Linked DNA regions of Algoriphagus sp. Y33. The protein of the gene in region 1 interacts with the protein of each later gene in a pairwise test. Links are inferred from orthologs where the notes say so. Each region holds a gene or a part of one and is shown on either strand. Other genes may lie near its edges.

Region 1 (11,261 bases):
CACAAAAGAAAAGGATAGGAAAAGAAGGGTTATGACTAAAGCAGGACGCATGGACTTATGGAATGTCCATAAATTTATGAGTTTGGAGCGAAACTTTCCATTTTGGGTATTTTTTTGCAAAATCAACAATGGCAGGAGTGAACTTCACAGCTCTGCTCCACTCGGGCTGAAGGCGCAATTCGCACGTAGTCTTCACCAACAAAGCATGCTCTTCGGCAAAGGAAAAATCACTTTGGTGAAAAACCACCACTTTCAATTCATCTGCCTCAGCATAGATCGAGGGATGGGGCTTTTTGAATTTCTTCGGAGAAAAACAAACCCAATCAAAATCACCTGAAAACGGATAAGCACCCGAAGTTTCAATGTTGGTAGTAAACCCCTTTTCTTTCAAAAGTGCTGTCAATGGTCCCAGATCATACATCAAAGGTTCTCCTCCTGTAACCACAACCAACCTTCCCGGATAAGCCATAGCTTCTTCAACAATTGTTTCGATGGAAAAGATAGGCCACTTGCCTGAATCCCATGATTCCTTGACATCACACCAGACACATCCTACATCACAGCCTCCCAGCCGGATAAAATAAGCAGGATATCCCGAAAATCTCCCCTCTCCCTGTATGGTATAAAAAGCCTCCATTACCGGAAGCTGAACTCCTTGCGCTATTGATTCTTCTATATTCATCTGAATTTTTGGTAAAGCGGGCAATTGAACCGCTGGGTGAATTAAGCCTCAAAGGTAGGGCTTTGAATTGGAATATTTAAAAATCGGAAAATTGAACCCGGATTTTGCATTAGGTTTCGTTAAGAGACCATTAATTGCAATAAAATCAGGCTGTTTGGAGACTGAGGCATAGCACCGCTATGGTGAAGTCGAAAATTGCAACGCAGTGACTGATTTTGAAGCAATTATTGGTCGCAATAGAAATGCTAATGCATAATGCAGGTTGAAAGATTAACTCCGCCATTTTCACTCTTCAAATTCTACAATCTTTTCATCATTACAATCCGATAATCATCCACGCCCCCTTTTCGGATTACTTCCATAATCTTAAACCCTCTTTGTAACCCGAAGTTGATCATTGGAGGAAGTCGATTTCTGGTTTTAAAGAATATTTCTTCGAATCCATTATTTCTTGCCCAATTTTCCTGATACTCTGCCAGAGCGGTCGCTACATTATTCCTTCTAAACCCAGCAATAATACCGCCCATCCAAGAATAAAAGACCTTGGGTTTGTCACTTTGATACCCAACCTTAAATCCCGTCAATTCACCTTCTATTTCAGCTACCAGGGACAAATGTCTCTTGCCCTCCAATCTTTTTCTATAAAGATCCAAGTCTCCCATGCCTCCAAACTCCGGGATGCGTTCATGCACCCAAAGAAGCTCTTCAAGCGAAGCTTTACGAACTATTACTTCTGATAAATCACTTTTCATTACGTTGAAAACTTAAAAACCGGAAAATCATAGCACTGTAAACTTCTACTGTGCTTTCAACATCAATCTTTTTTAAGTGTTGGATAAACCACTCCCAATTGCTCCAAATAAGTGTCAAACTTAGCCTCATCGTAATAGAACTTTTCCATTTCCGGACGGAATTGGTCCATAATCCTTTTATTCAGGTAAATAGGAGCTTCATCATCCGCAGAAATCATAGGCTTGTATACTGTCTCCTTTGTCTGCACATTTTTGAAATAATCCCAGGCTTCGTCCACCAATTCCGGCTGAAGCAAGAAATCCAAAATTGTCATCGCCTCAGCTTTGGCTCCTGCAGTCACTCCTTTATGTGCAATAGGAGTTGCCATCGCAATCGCATTGCTCCAGTGATGTCCCGGAAGTCCGGGAATATTGGACGGAAATCTCAACGTAACCGTAGGAACTACCCAAGAAACATCTCCTATATCATCCGAGCCTCCTGACCTCGGTTCCTTGACAGGCAATCCAAGCGTATCCAATTTGGTGGGTAAACCTTCCACTTTTTTAACCCCCAATTCAGTTTGCACTGCTTTGGCCAATTGCTGATCTGCCTCAGACCATTCAGGCAAGCCCACTTCAAGAATATTTGCATACATTTTCTCAGCAATGGTTTTATTGAAATGTCGCGGCCAAGCTGTCCCGAGAATTTTTGAAGTCACTTCAGTATCGGTCATCAGTGCTGCCCCCTCCGCCATTTTATTGGCCATCTCATACATTTCCATTATTCCTTCATAGTTCACATCCCGGAAATAATACCAAATGGAAGCTTTGGAAGGAACCACATTGGGCTGATCACCCCCGTCTGTAAAAATCGAATGTGAACGCTTCAGAGGATCTAAATGCTCTCTTCTATAATTCCAGCCTACATTCATTAACTCAGCAGCATCCAACGCACTTTTCCCCCTCCAGGGAGCTCCGGCAGAATGAGCCGCCTCGCCTGAGAACGTATATTCCACAGAGATCAGTCCGGTACCCGAAGTTTGTCCATAGCTCACCCCAAGATTATTTGCAACATGGGTGAAAATACAAATATCCACCCCATCAAATAAACCGTCCCTAGTGTACCAAGCTTTGGCTGCCACCAGCTCCTCCGCAATTCCCGGCCAGAGCACAAGCGTACCGCCTATATTCTCACGCTCCATAATCTCCTTCACCGCCAAAGCCGCCGTAATATTCAAAGGAATCCCTGCATTGTGCCCCTCTCCATGTCCCGGAGCTCCCTCCACAATCGGTTTATGATAAGCTACGCCCGGATATTGGGAGGCCTTGGGAATGTTATCCACGTCAGAACCCAGTGCAATGGTCGGTCCCTCCCCGTTTTTCCAGGTAGCAAACCAGGCCGTAGGAATACCGGAGACACCCATTTCTATCTCAAAACCACTTTCACGGAGTATTTCGGTCAAGTACTTGGATGATTCAATTTCCTGAAAGCCCAATTCAGCAAAGCTGAAGATTTTATCCACCATCACCTGACTCATTTTAGCTTTCTGATCTACCAGAAGTACGGCTTCTTGCTTGAGTTCGGTGATTCTCTTTGGGGTCATTCTCTTTTGAGCAAAAGAGTGCGGAGTCAGGAGTATCATAAAAAAGAATAACCCAATATAGCGGCATAGTAAAGTTGATTTCATCTGTTTATATTTTGATTTTTAATGGTCAGATGGAATCTCGCACGGCGAATAACCATCCCTCTGTGTGTCGTCTTCGACATGCTCGATTTCATATGTTTATAATTGTTTTTCAGTGGCCATATAGCATGTCCCGATTTTTCATCGGGAGAATCTCGCAGGGCGCATAATCATGCATCTGTGTGACTTTTTAGTCCTGCTCGATTTCATAGGATTAGTGGCTAGGTTGAGATGTAAAATATTAAAAATGTTTCATCAATTCTGACAAAAATGACCAAAGGAAAAAATGGATGTTGGGAGGAATTATGAATTTGAATTCCAAAGCCCGGCAATTTTTCTATTTTTGCAGGCGTTCAGCTAAAAAATAACGAATAATTCAATCATGGCGGAGTACAATTTTAGAGAAATCGAGAAAAAATGGCAGGCATACTGGGAAAACAACCAAACTTTCCTTGCCAAGGTAAACCCGGACAAACCTAAATTCTATTCTCTCGACATGTTCCCCTATCCCTCAGGTGCCGGACTCCATGTAGGGCATCCGCTGGGATATATCGCATCGGATATCGTCAGTAGATTTAAGAAGTTGAAGGGATTCAACGTTCTTCATCCGATGGGTTATGACAGCTTTGGACTACCTGCGGAGCAATATGCGATTCAAACAGGTCAACATCCTGCGATCACTACGGAAGAAAACATTGCCCGTTATACTGAACAACTGAAAAACATAGGCTTTGCTTTCGACTGGAGCAAAGAGGTAAGAACCTCTAATCCAGACTACTATAAGTGGACGCAGTGGATCTTTATGCAGCTTTTCAATAGCTACTATGATCAGGATGCGGACAAAGCACTTTCCATTGAGTCTTTGGTTGCACGATTTGAAAAAGAAGGAAATGCCAACGTGAAGGCTGTTTGTGATGAAGATACTCAAAAGTTCAGCGCTGCAGAGTGGAATGCTTTCTCCGAAAAAGAAAAGCAGGAAACACTTCTAAAATACAGACTGACATTTCTAGCCGAAACCACAGTCAACTGGTGTGCGGCACTGGGAACAGTACTTTCCAATGATGAAGTAAAAGAAGGCTTCTCCGAGCGTGGCGGCCATCCGGTGGAGCGTAAAAAGATGATGCAGTGGTCTATGCGGATCACCGCCTACGCAGATAGATTATTGCAAGGCTTGGAAAAAGTCGATTGGTCTGAACCGATCAAAGAAATGCAGCGCAACTGGATTGGTAAATCCATCGGAGCTGATGTGGTTTTCCAAGTAAAAGACTCAGAACAAACCATCAAGGTATTTACTACCCGTGTGGATACTATATATGGTGTCACCTATTTGGCTTTGGCACCGGAAAGCGATCTGGCAGCGGCTCTGATCACTGAAGATCAACGCGAAAAAGCGGAAGCGTACATTGAAGTAGCCAAAAACCGTTCGGAACGCGAGCGTATGAGTGATGTCAAAACCATCTCAGGTGCATTTACAGGATCCTATGCGATCAATCCATTCAACGGTGAAGAAATCCAAGTTTGGGTAGCCGATTATGTTTTGGCAGGTTATGGTACCGGTGCCGTGATGGCTGTACCTGCACATGACGAGCGGGATTACAACTTTGCCAAGCACTTCGGACTTGAGATCAGACAAGTGATCGACGGCTCCATGGAAGAAGGCTCTTTTCCGGGGAAAGGTGGCTTGATCATCAACTCCGGCTTTATCTCAGATCTGTACATGAAGGATGCTATGGACAAAGCCATAGAATTTTTAGAGGAAAAAGGCATAGGAAAAGGTAAGATCCAATACCGGATGCGGGATGCGATTTTCACCCGACAACGTTATTGGGGTGAGCCGCTTCCGGTTTATTTCAAGGAAGGATTACCCTATTTGATTGAAGAAAAAGATTTGCCTTTGGTATTGCCGGAGGTAGACAAATACCTGCCTACCGAAGATGGAGAACCTCCACTTGCAAGAGCGAAAGACTGGAACTACAAAACTCCGGATGGTGAATTCCCTCTTGAAAGAAGCACTATGCCTGGCTGGGCAGGATCAAGCTGGTATTTCTTCAGATATACTGATCCTAAAAATGAAACTGAATTTGCCGACAAAGCGAAAACAGATTACTGGGGAGCTGTAGATTTATACATCGGGGGATCTGAGCATGCTACCGGTCACTTATTGTATTCCAGATTCTGGACCAAGTTCCTTTACGATCTTGGAGTAGTGAGCGTAGATGAGCCCTTCCAGAAGATGATCAACCAAGGCATGATCCAGGGAAGATCAAATTTTGTATATAGAGTCAAAGGCACCAACAAATTTGTGAGCTACGGACTACGGGACCAATACGACTCATTTGCGATGCATGTGGATGTCAACATCGTCCACAACGATCAGTTGAACCTGGATAAATTCAAAGCCTGGAGACCTGATCTGGCAGATGCCGAATTCATCCTGGAAGACGGCAAATACATCTGCGGATCTGAAGTGGAAAAAATGTCCAAGTCAAAATACAACGTGGTCAATCCGGATGATATCATCGAACGATATGGCGCGGATACCTTGAGGCTGTATGAGATGTTTTTGGGCCCCTTGGAGCAATTCAAACCTTGGAACACCAACGGAATCGACGGAGTATTCAAGTTTCTCCGTAAGCTTTGGAATCTTTATCACAGCAATTCAGGTGAGTTCCAGGTATCGGATGCCGAACCAAGCAAGGAAGAATACAAAGCCCTTCACAAGGCACTGAAAAAAATGGAGGAAGACATGGCTAACTTCTCCTTCAATACTTCAGTATCCAGCTTTATGATCTGTGTAAACGAACTAAGCGCACTTAAATCCAATAAGCGCAAAATTCTCGAACCTCTAGCCCTCTTGGTTTCGCCTTATGCTCCTCACATCGCTGAGGAATTGTGGAGCCTTTTAGGGAATGAAAAATCTATCACCGAATCTGCATTTCCTACATTTGATGAAAGTCATCTGAAAGAAAGTGCATTCGAATATCCGGTAATGATCAATGGAAAAATGAGAGCGAAGATCAACCTAGACCTTTCCCTCACCAAAGATCAAATCCAAGAAGCGGCCTTGGGTGACGAGACGGTACAGAAATGGCTGGAAGGAAAAGCCCCTAAAAAGATCATCATCGTTCCGGGAAAAATCGTGAATTTGGTGGTTTAAAAATCTTAAAATCAATAGATAAAGCTCAAGCTATAACAGGTTGAGCTTTTTTCGTGTTAATTTGTTTCAGCTTATCTTTGACATATGGATCTCATAGAGAAAAATAGGGAAGCACTAAACTTACTTTGTAAAACACACAAAGTAAAGCAGCTCTTTGTCTTTGGCTCTGTGATGACTACTTCTTTCAATGATGAAAGCGATCTGGATTTTTTGATCGATTTTGACAAGTTGAATATTAAGGATTTTGCTACAATTTTTTTCGAATTCAAATTTGCATTGGAAGATCTTTTTAACCGTAATATCGATCTCATAGAACGCGAAGCAATTCGCAATCCATATTTCAAAGAGGAGGTGGAAGAGACAAAATTATTAATGCTAGAAACATCATAGCACATGAATATGGAAACATATCCTATGAAATTATTCTGAAAATTATCAGTCAATATTTTCCGATTTTAAAAAAGGAAGTTAAAACTCTTCTAGATAATTCGTGACGAATCAGGCCACTCAAATCACGCAAAGTCCAATAAAACTAAATGAGCCGAACCAAACTAGTGTATGTAACACCATCCACGCAGTCATTTGTAAAAAGTGACATAAGGATTCTGCGCAACTATTTTGATGTTCGGGTCATCAACCAGCCTTGGAGCAATAAAAAACTTGCTCCACTTAATTTCATAGCCCAATTTTTCTCCATGCTCACAAACATATTCGGGGCTAAATTAATTATCGTCAATTTTGGGGGATATTGGGCATTTTGGGGGATTGTCTTTGGCAAGGTATTTAGAAAGAAAGTCTTTATTGTCACCCATGGAACTGATTGTGCTAGTATTCCCGAAATAAATTACGGCAGCCTTCGCATCAGTCTACTGAAGCGAATATGCAAATTCAGCTACCACAAAGCTGATGCAATATTCCCGGTAAGCGAATCTTTGATAGAAACGGAACTGCTTTTTGATCCGGCGATCACTTCGAGAAAACAGGGTCTTTTGTATCATTTCCCCAAGCTTACCGTTCCGCTAAAAACAATTTACAATGGACTCGATGATACTCAGTGGCTCCTGCCCGACAAGCCAAAAAGAATAGCAAACAGCTTTTTGGCAGTAATGTCTCCTTCTCAGTTTAAGCTTAAGGGAGGGGATCTGATTCTTGAGATTGCCAAGAAGTATCCAACTAGCAACTTCTATTTTGCAGGGATTAAAACCTTAGAAATAACACATAAAAAGACTGACAATGTGCATTTCCTAGGATTTCTCACCTCGGAGGAATTGCTCAGTTGGTATCAGAAAAGTGAGTTTTACTTTCAGCTTTCCAGTTTTGAAGGATTCGGCTGCGCTCTATGCGAAGCCATGCTTTGTGGAGCAATTCCAATAGGTTCCGGCACGAATCACATACCAAAAATTGTAGGGAACTCAGGCTTTATCATTACCGAAAAATCACTGAAAGCTGCTATTCCGATTATGGATAAAGCCCTCAACAGTGTCAACAAAGACTTACTTTCCCTAAATTCACGACTTCATATCCAAGCCAATTATTCTCTACAGCTTAGAGAGCAGAAATTAATTGAGTCCTTGGAACAATTTACAGGTCAGTCATACACCAACTAATGGAGCACTTATTAAGTAAAATTTCGAGAAATTTATATGTGATTCCGGGCGGCTTTTTTGTCACAAAATTGTTTCGAAAATTCTTCAAATCTTCGAGTCAAGGTGAAAACTGGAGAAATTTCAAATTTAGGAGCGTAGTGATGAAAGTGGATATTGCAAAGCAAATGGGCAATGCGATTTATTGGCGCGGTGCCCATGACTGGGCCCCCATTTTTGTTTTGGAAAAGGCCCTGAAAAAGGGAGATACATTCATTGATGTGGGTGCCAATCAGGGTGAATACTCACTTTGGGCAGCCAGAAAAGTTGGTGCAAAAGGAAGAGTCGTTGCTTTCGAACCTATGCAGCAACTTTTTGATCAATTGGCTGAAAACATCCGGCTCAATAAATCATTCCACAAAACCATTACGCCTATAAAACTAGGATTATCAGATCAAAAAGGAGAAGTCATTCTCTATTCCAGTGCCGATTCCAACGAAGGGACAAACACCATTTACAATACGGAAAAATTCAGTATCGAATCCGGAAAAATCCAGCTTGACACACTGGATGAGCAGCTAAAATCACTGAAAATCAATAAAGTGGATTTTTTGAAGATTGACGTAGAAGGAGCCGAACTTCAGGTACTAAAAGGCGCTCTGAATACATTGAAACAAAACCGTCCCGTTATTCTTCTGGAAATAAACAAGGATGCCTGCATAGCCGGAGGGTATCTGCCTGAGGATATTTTGACACTTCTGAAGCCTTTCAATTATTCCTTTTCGAAAGTAGGGCTTAGAGGTTCGTTGAGCAAGGTAAACCAACTACCTAATTTCTGTAATATTGTAGCTATTCCACAGTAAAATGTATCCTGACGACAGAATCTGGCACTCAAGACAAGAAGTTTAGTAGTATGCATAGGTTTCAAACTGCAAAAGACAAAACCCCAAATCGACCGGGTACAATTAACCGTCAAACCTTTCCAGTATTTTAAAGCTCAAAAACTACCTTTTCAGAATTTTAGAGAAGGCTTTTCCAGCTACGCCAAATTTTCAGTCTAAAACACCAAACAACGACTCTTTAACTATTTTTAACCGAATTTCCAGACTTCAACACATTTTTGATCTAAATCAAAGGTTTTTTAAACCAAATTTTTTCATATTAACATAATGTTAAAAAAAATAAGCATAAAAAAAGGGAGCCTTTTTAGTAAAAGCCCCCTAGAGTGGGTCTATTGTCAATCATCTAAAACCAAATATACTTTCGTAATCCTTGCTGTGTATTTGTTTTTTTGATCTTTATATTTTGTTAAACATAGTGAAAATGTTTCAAACCGCCCAAAAACAAATAATTATTTTATGCAAATTTTCACGATAACTAAGTTTTATTGGACTGAAATACTTTTGGTGTCACGCCAAATTCCTCCTTAAAAGCGCGGATAAAATACGTGATATTGCGAAATCCCGACATATAGCAAACTTCCTGAATCTGAAATCCACCTAAAATCAAGTACTGTTTTGAAAGCTTCAATCGTTCTTGAAGTACAAATCCCATCGGAGTCAGTCCCATATCCAACTTAAACGTGCGAATAAAATGAGCTTTGCTCATACATGCCTGGGAAGCCAACTCCTCCAGAGAAATTAATTCCCGAATATTCTTTTTAATATAATCGACGACATGTGCCATTCTGTTTCCCGCAGCCAATTCTTTATAAAACTTCTCCATCATATCCCGAGCCTGAGTCTGGGTCAGCCTAATCAGAAGTTCCTTGAGTGCTAACGAAGCGATTAGGTCTTTTTCTCTAGAACCGTCCTTCACTCCTATTCTAATAAAGCGGTTGATGATTTCGGAGAGATCCTGAGTATTGATTAAATGAAAATAATTGAGATCCAAGCCCCAGTCTTTTTTAATCATTTTATCAGGGAACTTCTCATTCAATAAGTTAAAAGTGGCTTCAATCATCTCTTTTGATATCGAAAGGGCTATGCATTGCGTGGGATTGTTGATGCGAGCTTCAGGAAAATCAATTTTCATCACTTCATTGGGCGGGACGATCACCGATTCACCCGGCAAATACTCAAAGCCCGGCCGATCAAACAGGTGCATTACCTTCTTGCCTTTTAGCATAGTAGTCAGCACCAGATCTCCAAAGACCAAATTGACATCATCGGCCTGCTGGTGAGTCTCGAAGATATTCAACTCACAGTTATCCAATGTGTAAGTAGTTCTGTTCTCTACCAGCGTTTTCAAGTCCCTGGCATTCCTCCAAGGAACACCGGCAATAAAATCATTTTGGGTCATGCCTTTAAAATACTAATAATTAAATGCTTTCTGAAATCGGATAGTGTCCCCTAAATCATTTAACCCTAAGCAAGCACTACCCAATTAATCAACTCAGGTGGATGGGATGTTGTTCCAGTGTAATTTTTAATAACGGGAAATTTGGAAATTTGATCATAACCAAAATAACCGTGTGATATGACAACGTTAACATTATCCCAATCCAAACCTGTAGACCGTCCTTCTGTAAAGGACAAATACGATCATTTTATTGGCGGAAAATGGGTAGCCCCCAGTTCAGGAGAATACTTTGACAATATTTCCCCTATCGATGGAAAGCCATTCACAAAGGCCGCGAGAGGTAACAAGGAAGACATAGAAAAAGCAATCGATGCCGCTCATGTTGCTTTCAAGACTTGGTCTAAAACCTCTGCTGCAGAAAGAAGTCGAGTACTGAACAAAATCGCCGACATCATGGAAGAAAATCTTGAAATGCTGGCTAGACTGGAAACAGTCGATAACGGTAAGGCACTTCGAGAAACAAGAGCAGCTGATCTCCCACTTTGCATAGACCATTTCAGATACTTCGCAGGAGTCATCAGAGCCGATGAGAGCACTATATCTGAACATGATGAGCACACCGTAAGTATTGCTTTGCACGAACCTCTTGGGGTCGTCGGGCAGATTATCCCATGGAATTTCCCCCTGCTCATGGCTACATGGAAAATTGCCCCTGCTCTGGCGGCGGGATGCTGTACAGTGGTAAAACCTGCTGAGCAGACTCCTGCCAGCATAATGGTACTCATGGAACTTATTGGCGACGTCGTTCCTCCGGGAGTACTCAATGTAGTCACAGGCTTTGGGGTAGAGGCAGGCAAGCCGCTCGCTTCATCCAATAGAGTGTCCAAGGTTTCATTTACTGGGGAAACCACCACAGGACGCCTCATCATGCAGTACGCATCCGAAAACCTAATTCCCGTCACCATGGAACTGGGCGGAAAATCACCGAATATTTTCATGAAATCTGTAGCAGATGCAGACGATGAGTTCTTTGACAAAGCTATAGAAGGAGCTGTGATGTTTGCCTTGAATCAAGGAGAAGTATGTACCTGCCCTTCCAGAATCCTAGTTCATGAAGATATT
Region 2 (4,229 bases), 270 kb from region 1 along the record:
AAAAAATAAGTATAACCAATGGCAGTCAGCGCTGATATTATATCTTCATTAAAAAGCAATTCTTCTCCAATTACTATTAGGATATCTATGTAAGGTTTTGCCTTTATTCCGGGGATGGAAGTACTACCTACATGCTCAATTAGGATAGGCTCAAAGGTTTTAATTTGGGAAAAAATCAACTCTTTTTCCTTCTGGAAAACAGCACTCCACCGAGGATTGTGGCTCTCAAGATGAATTGGAAAAAATCGGTTCCAATCATCTTTTTTTAACTCATATAATGGATTGCTCATTTCTTTTATGACTAGAGCACAAAGATAGGAAAATCAGCCAAAGCCTTTCTTACGCACTTGCAAATTCATTGCGTGCTTTATCAGTCATGATTCCATTGTAAATAATAGTGATCGCCTGATCATAAATATCAGCAGGAGGTATTTTCATCCCCTTTTGAATAGGCTCGGGAAATTGCCCCCTAAATTTGGGATCCATAAGTGATTGTACGGAAGCCGCATAAAGCATCACCACCAGGTTGATGTTTATAGATGGCTTGACCATACCCTCGCCGATTCCCTGCTCCAGCAATTTCTTAAACCGGACATGGGCAGACTCTTGGATATAATGTGCCAAATCCTCCCAAATTTCAGGGGCATGTTCCCTAAGATCTTCGAAAAGCTCCGGGTTGATAGGGCCAAGCACTGAAGCCATCACTGTCAGCGCGGACTTCAGTTTGAGCGGAAAAGAAATGTATCTGTTTTCCACTATTGCTTCCACTTTGGCTGTCAGTTTGGTTTTTGTGACTTCAAACGAAGCAGCAAGCAAGTCCAGTTTACCTGGATAGTATTTATATAGCGTTTTTTTACTCATTCCCAGCACTTGGGCGATATCGTCCATGGTAGCTTGGCGATACCCCTTTTCTAGAAAAAGTTTGTAGGCCGCATCCAGAATCTTGCTTTCAGCACTTGCTTTCTTACTCATATGCATTTAGTTAAATAGGGAAGGTAAAGATTTAAAATAATGGTAGGATATACCAGAAAAAAATAGACGGAAGACCGAAGACGGAAGGTGTATCATTGAGATGACAGTTGAGATCTTTTTCTGACCTCAAAGATTTTGTCTTGGAAATGATCCCGCTAAGGCCCTAAGGTGCAGTTTTATGTAAAAAGTGGGACAGCATATCTGACTTTATATAAATCAATATATGTATATCCGCTTTTCTGCCAGTAAAAGCATCATAGGATTCGGAAAACACTAGTGTCAAGGTCACGTCGGTCACCCGTCTTCGCCCCCCCCACTGTAGCGGGTCTTCCGTCCAGTAAAGCAAAGAAAATATGGTTACTGGCATCATTGCGGATAATCCCAAATCAATATTACTATTCCTAAAAAACTTACGGTCTGTGCGAACGCAGAACGCAGTTTCTCCAAAAACCTTGGCCCCTTTCTTTGCGATCTCTGTGGCTTTGCGGTCAGTATCTATTATTTTTACAAGCCCTAATTTTTCCACAAAAACATGAACCCACAGGAAGCCGAAAAGCGAATTGCCCAGCTAAGTCAAGAAATCAACCACCACAACAACCTGTATTATCAGGAAAGCAATCCCGAAATCTCTGACTACGAGTTCGATCAATTGCTGGAGGAACTGATCCGATTGGAGACTGCATTTCCGGATTTGCTCGACCCTGACAGCCCAAGCCAGCGTGTGGGCGGGACAATCACCAAGGAATTCCTCACCGTACAGCACTCGACCCGCATGCTGTCTCTGGGCAACACCTATTCTGTAGAAGAGCTTATTGCCTTCGATGAGCGTGTCGCAAAAGGTCTTGGGCATACGGATTACGAATATTTCTGTGAAATGAAATTTGACGGAGTTGCCATCAGTTTGGTCTATGAGAACGGGCGTTTTGTACGGGCTGTAACGCGCGGGGACGGAAACCGCGGAGATGATGTCACTGCCAATGTGCGAACAATCCGAAATATCCCCCTAGAAGTAAAAGGAGACAATATTCCAGACAGATTCGAAGTGCGTGGAGAGATATTTTTACCGCTTAGGGAATTCCTGAAAATCAATGCCACACGCGAAGAAGCCGGTGATGCACTTCTCGCCAATCCCAGAAATGCAGCTTCGGGAACTCTAAAAATGCAAGATTCTTCCGTCGTCGCCAAGCGTAGATTGAACTGCTATTTCTATCAGTTGCTGGGAGACGAACTCAGTGTCAACACACATTCTGAGTCCATGTCCCTTTTAGAAACATGGGGATTCAATGTCTCCCAAACCTATAGAAAAGTAGAAAACATCCAAGAAGTAATTCAATACATAGAAGATTGGAAGGAAAAGCGATTTTCGCTGCCTGTAGATACTGACGGGGTAGTTTTGAAAGTCAATAACTACGATCAACGTGAGGAGCTGGGTTTTACAGCCAAAAATCCCCGATGGGCAATTGCATATAAGTACAAAGCTGAAAGTGCTGAGACAGAATTATTGTCTGTGACGTACCAGGTAGGACGGACAGGCGCTATCACACCGGTGGCAAACCTTTCCCCCGTAAGCTTGGCAGGTACGACTGTGAAGCGGGCCTCCCTACACAATGCCAATGAAATTGAACGCTTGGATCTGCATGAAGGTGATTTTGTGTTTGTGGAAAAAGGCGGAGAAATCATCCCTAAAATCACCGCCGTAAACCCGGAACGGAGAACTCCCGAAGCAAAGCCTCTCACCTATATCACCCATTGCCCAGAATGCGGAACTGAACTGGAACGAAAAGAAAGTGAAGCCAAGCATTACTGTCCCAATGCTGAATCCTGTCCTCCCCAGGTACTGGGAAGAATTGAGCACTTTGTGCATAAGCGGGCTATGGATATCGATTCCATGGGAACGGAACGGATCAGGGCATTGATCGATCAGGGATTCATTGCCAATCCGGCTGATATTTATGAATTGGAAGCTAGGAAGGATGAACTTTTGGGTTTGGAAATGTCCCAAGATCAATACGAAACTGAAGGTGACGGATTGCTTTATATCACCTTGGAAAAAGCACTTTACGCCTTGACTGAGGGACTTAAGTTCAAACAGATTTCTGATTTCCTAATTGAAAAAACCGACATTCCTTTCGCAGAAACACTGAGAGCTTTTCAGGATCAAATCAGAAAATGGAAAACCAAAGCTTCTGCCAATGTGGGTATGATAGAATACCTAATCAATCACCTCAAAGATCACAACCTTCCCAAGCTGGAAGACTACGTGCCCGTCGCTGTGGTTTTAGAGATTCTGTTAGGTAGAAGAATTGATTTTGACACGATCCTTCAGGCCAGTAAAACCGAAGGCACAGTGCATGGAATCCTGCTCAAGCTTAATCTGGATTTGACACCGGAAACCACCGACCGCATCAAGAAACTAAAGGCGAATACGTTCCAAGACGGTGTCATCAAAAACATGATGGAAGGAATCGCAGCATCTAAAAACCAGCCTTTCGAAAAAGTGCTTTTTGCGCTGGGAATTAGAAACATTGGAGAAAACACGGCTCAATTGCTGGCAAGACATTTTGGTTCTATTGAAAAGCTCGAAGCTGCCACTTCTGAACAATTACTGGATATCAATGGCGTGGGCGAAACGCTTGTTTACAGCATCCATGATTTTTTTGAACAGTCGAAAAACCAAGAGATCATCGCCCGATTGAAAAGCTTCGGATTGAAATTTGAGATAGAGAAAAGCGAATCAAAGCAGCTTGGCAATTCACTGGAAGGTAAGCGGATTTTGGCCAGTGGGAAACTGACCCATTTCAAGCGGGATGAGATCAAAGACACCGTGATCGCCCATGGCGGACAGTATATTTCATCCGTTTCCAAAAATCTGGACTTCATCATCGAAGGAGAAGACATGGGACCCAGCAAAAAAGAAAAAGCCCAGAAACTGGGCGTCCCGATGATTTCAGAAGAAGAGTTTTTGAAGATGATAGGTGATTAGAGTTTACAGTGTTCAGTCGCAGTAAACAGTTGGTGGTAACTGAGACTGATCACTATATCTCAACCCATTTTTTCCAAAAACAGAATGCCAATTCCTATCATCCCATTATCTTTAGCCTCCCAAACCTAATAACAATGAACCAATTTAAAGGAACCGGCGTAGCCCTTGTCACCCCATTTCACGATGATTACTCTATAGATTTCGACGGTCTCAAACGATTGATTGACCATGTAATCGATGGTGGGGTGGATTATTTGGTGGTTTTGGGTACGAC

Evidence for each region.
Region 2: the proteins of leuS (region 1) and ligA interact in binary tests that used the Escherichia coli proteins (3 or more experiments, as listed by UniProt). The link is inferred for Algoriphagus sp. Y33 from one-to-one orthologs.

The regions. Positions count from the first base shown.
Region 1 is NZ_CP061947.1:4,450,192-4,461,452, forward strand. What follows is about bases 3,170-6,455. They hold leuS (leucine--tRNA ligase), read left to right. Parts: upstream 3,170-3,480; coding sequence 3,481-6,255; downstream 6,256-6,455. Other genes in these bases: ID165_RS17920 (nucleotidyltransferase family protein), read left to right, coding at 6,340-6,455. Outside these bases: ID165_RS17895 (OmpA family protein), read right to left, coding at 1-3; ID165_RS17900 (7-carboxy-7-deazaguanine synthase QueE), read right to left, coding at 56-682; ID165_RS17905 (GNAT family N-acetyltransferase), read right to left, coding at 982-1,434; ID165_RS17910 (amidohydrolase), read right to left, coding at 1,497-3,101; more of ID165_RS17920, read left to right, coding at 6,456-6,645; ID165_RS27155 (hypothetical protein), read left to right, coding at 6,663-6,749; ID165_RS17930 (glycosyltransferase family 4 protein), read left to right, coding at 6,792-7,862; ID165_RS17935 (FkbM family methyltransferase), read left to right, coding at 7,862-8,701; ID165_RS17940 (AraC family transcriptional regulator), read right to left, coding at 9,216-10,139; ID165_RS17945 (aldehyde dehydrogenase family protein), read left to right, coding at 10,317-11,261.
Region 2 is NZ_CP061947.1:4,183,536-4,187,764, forward strand. Bases 1,197-4,229 are described here. They hold ligA (NAD-dependent DNA ligase LigA), read left to right. Parts: upstream 1,197-1,504; coding sequence 1,505-3,955; downstream 3,956-4,229. Other genes in these bases: dapA (4-hydroxy-tetrahydrodipicolinate synthase), read left to right, coding at 4,090-4,229. In the rest of the region: ID165_RS16740 (GrpB family protein), read right to left, coding at 1-290; ID165_RS16745 (TetR/AcrR family transcriptional regulator), read right to left, coding at 340-972. UniProt on the Escherichia coli protein: DNA ligase that catalyzes the formation of phosphodiester linkages between 5'-phosphoryl and 3'-hydroxyl groups in double-stranded DNA using NAD as a coenzyme and as the energy source for the reaction.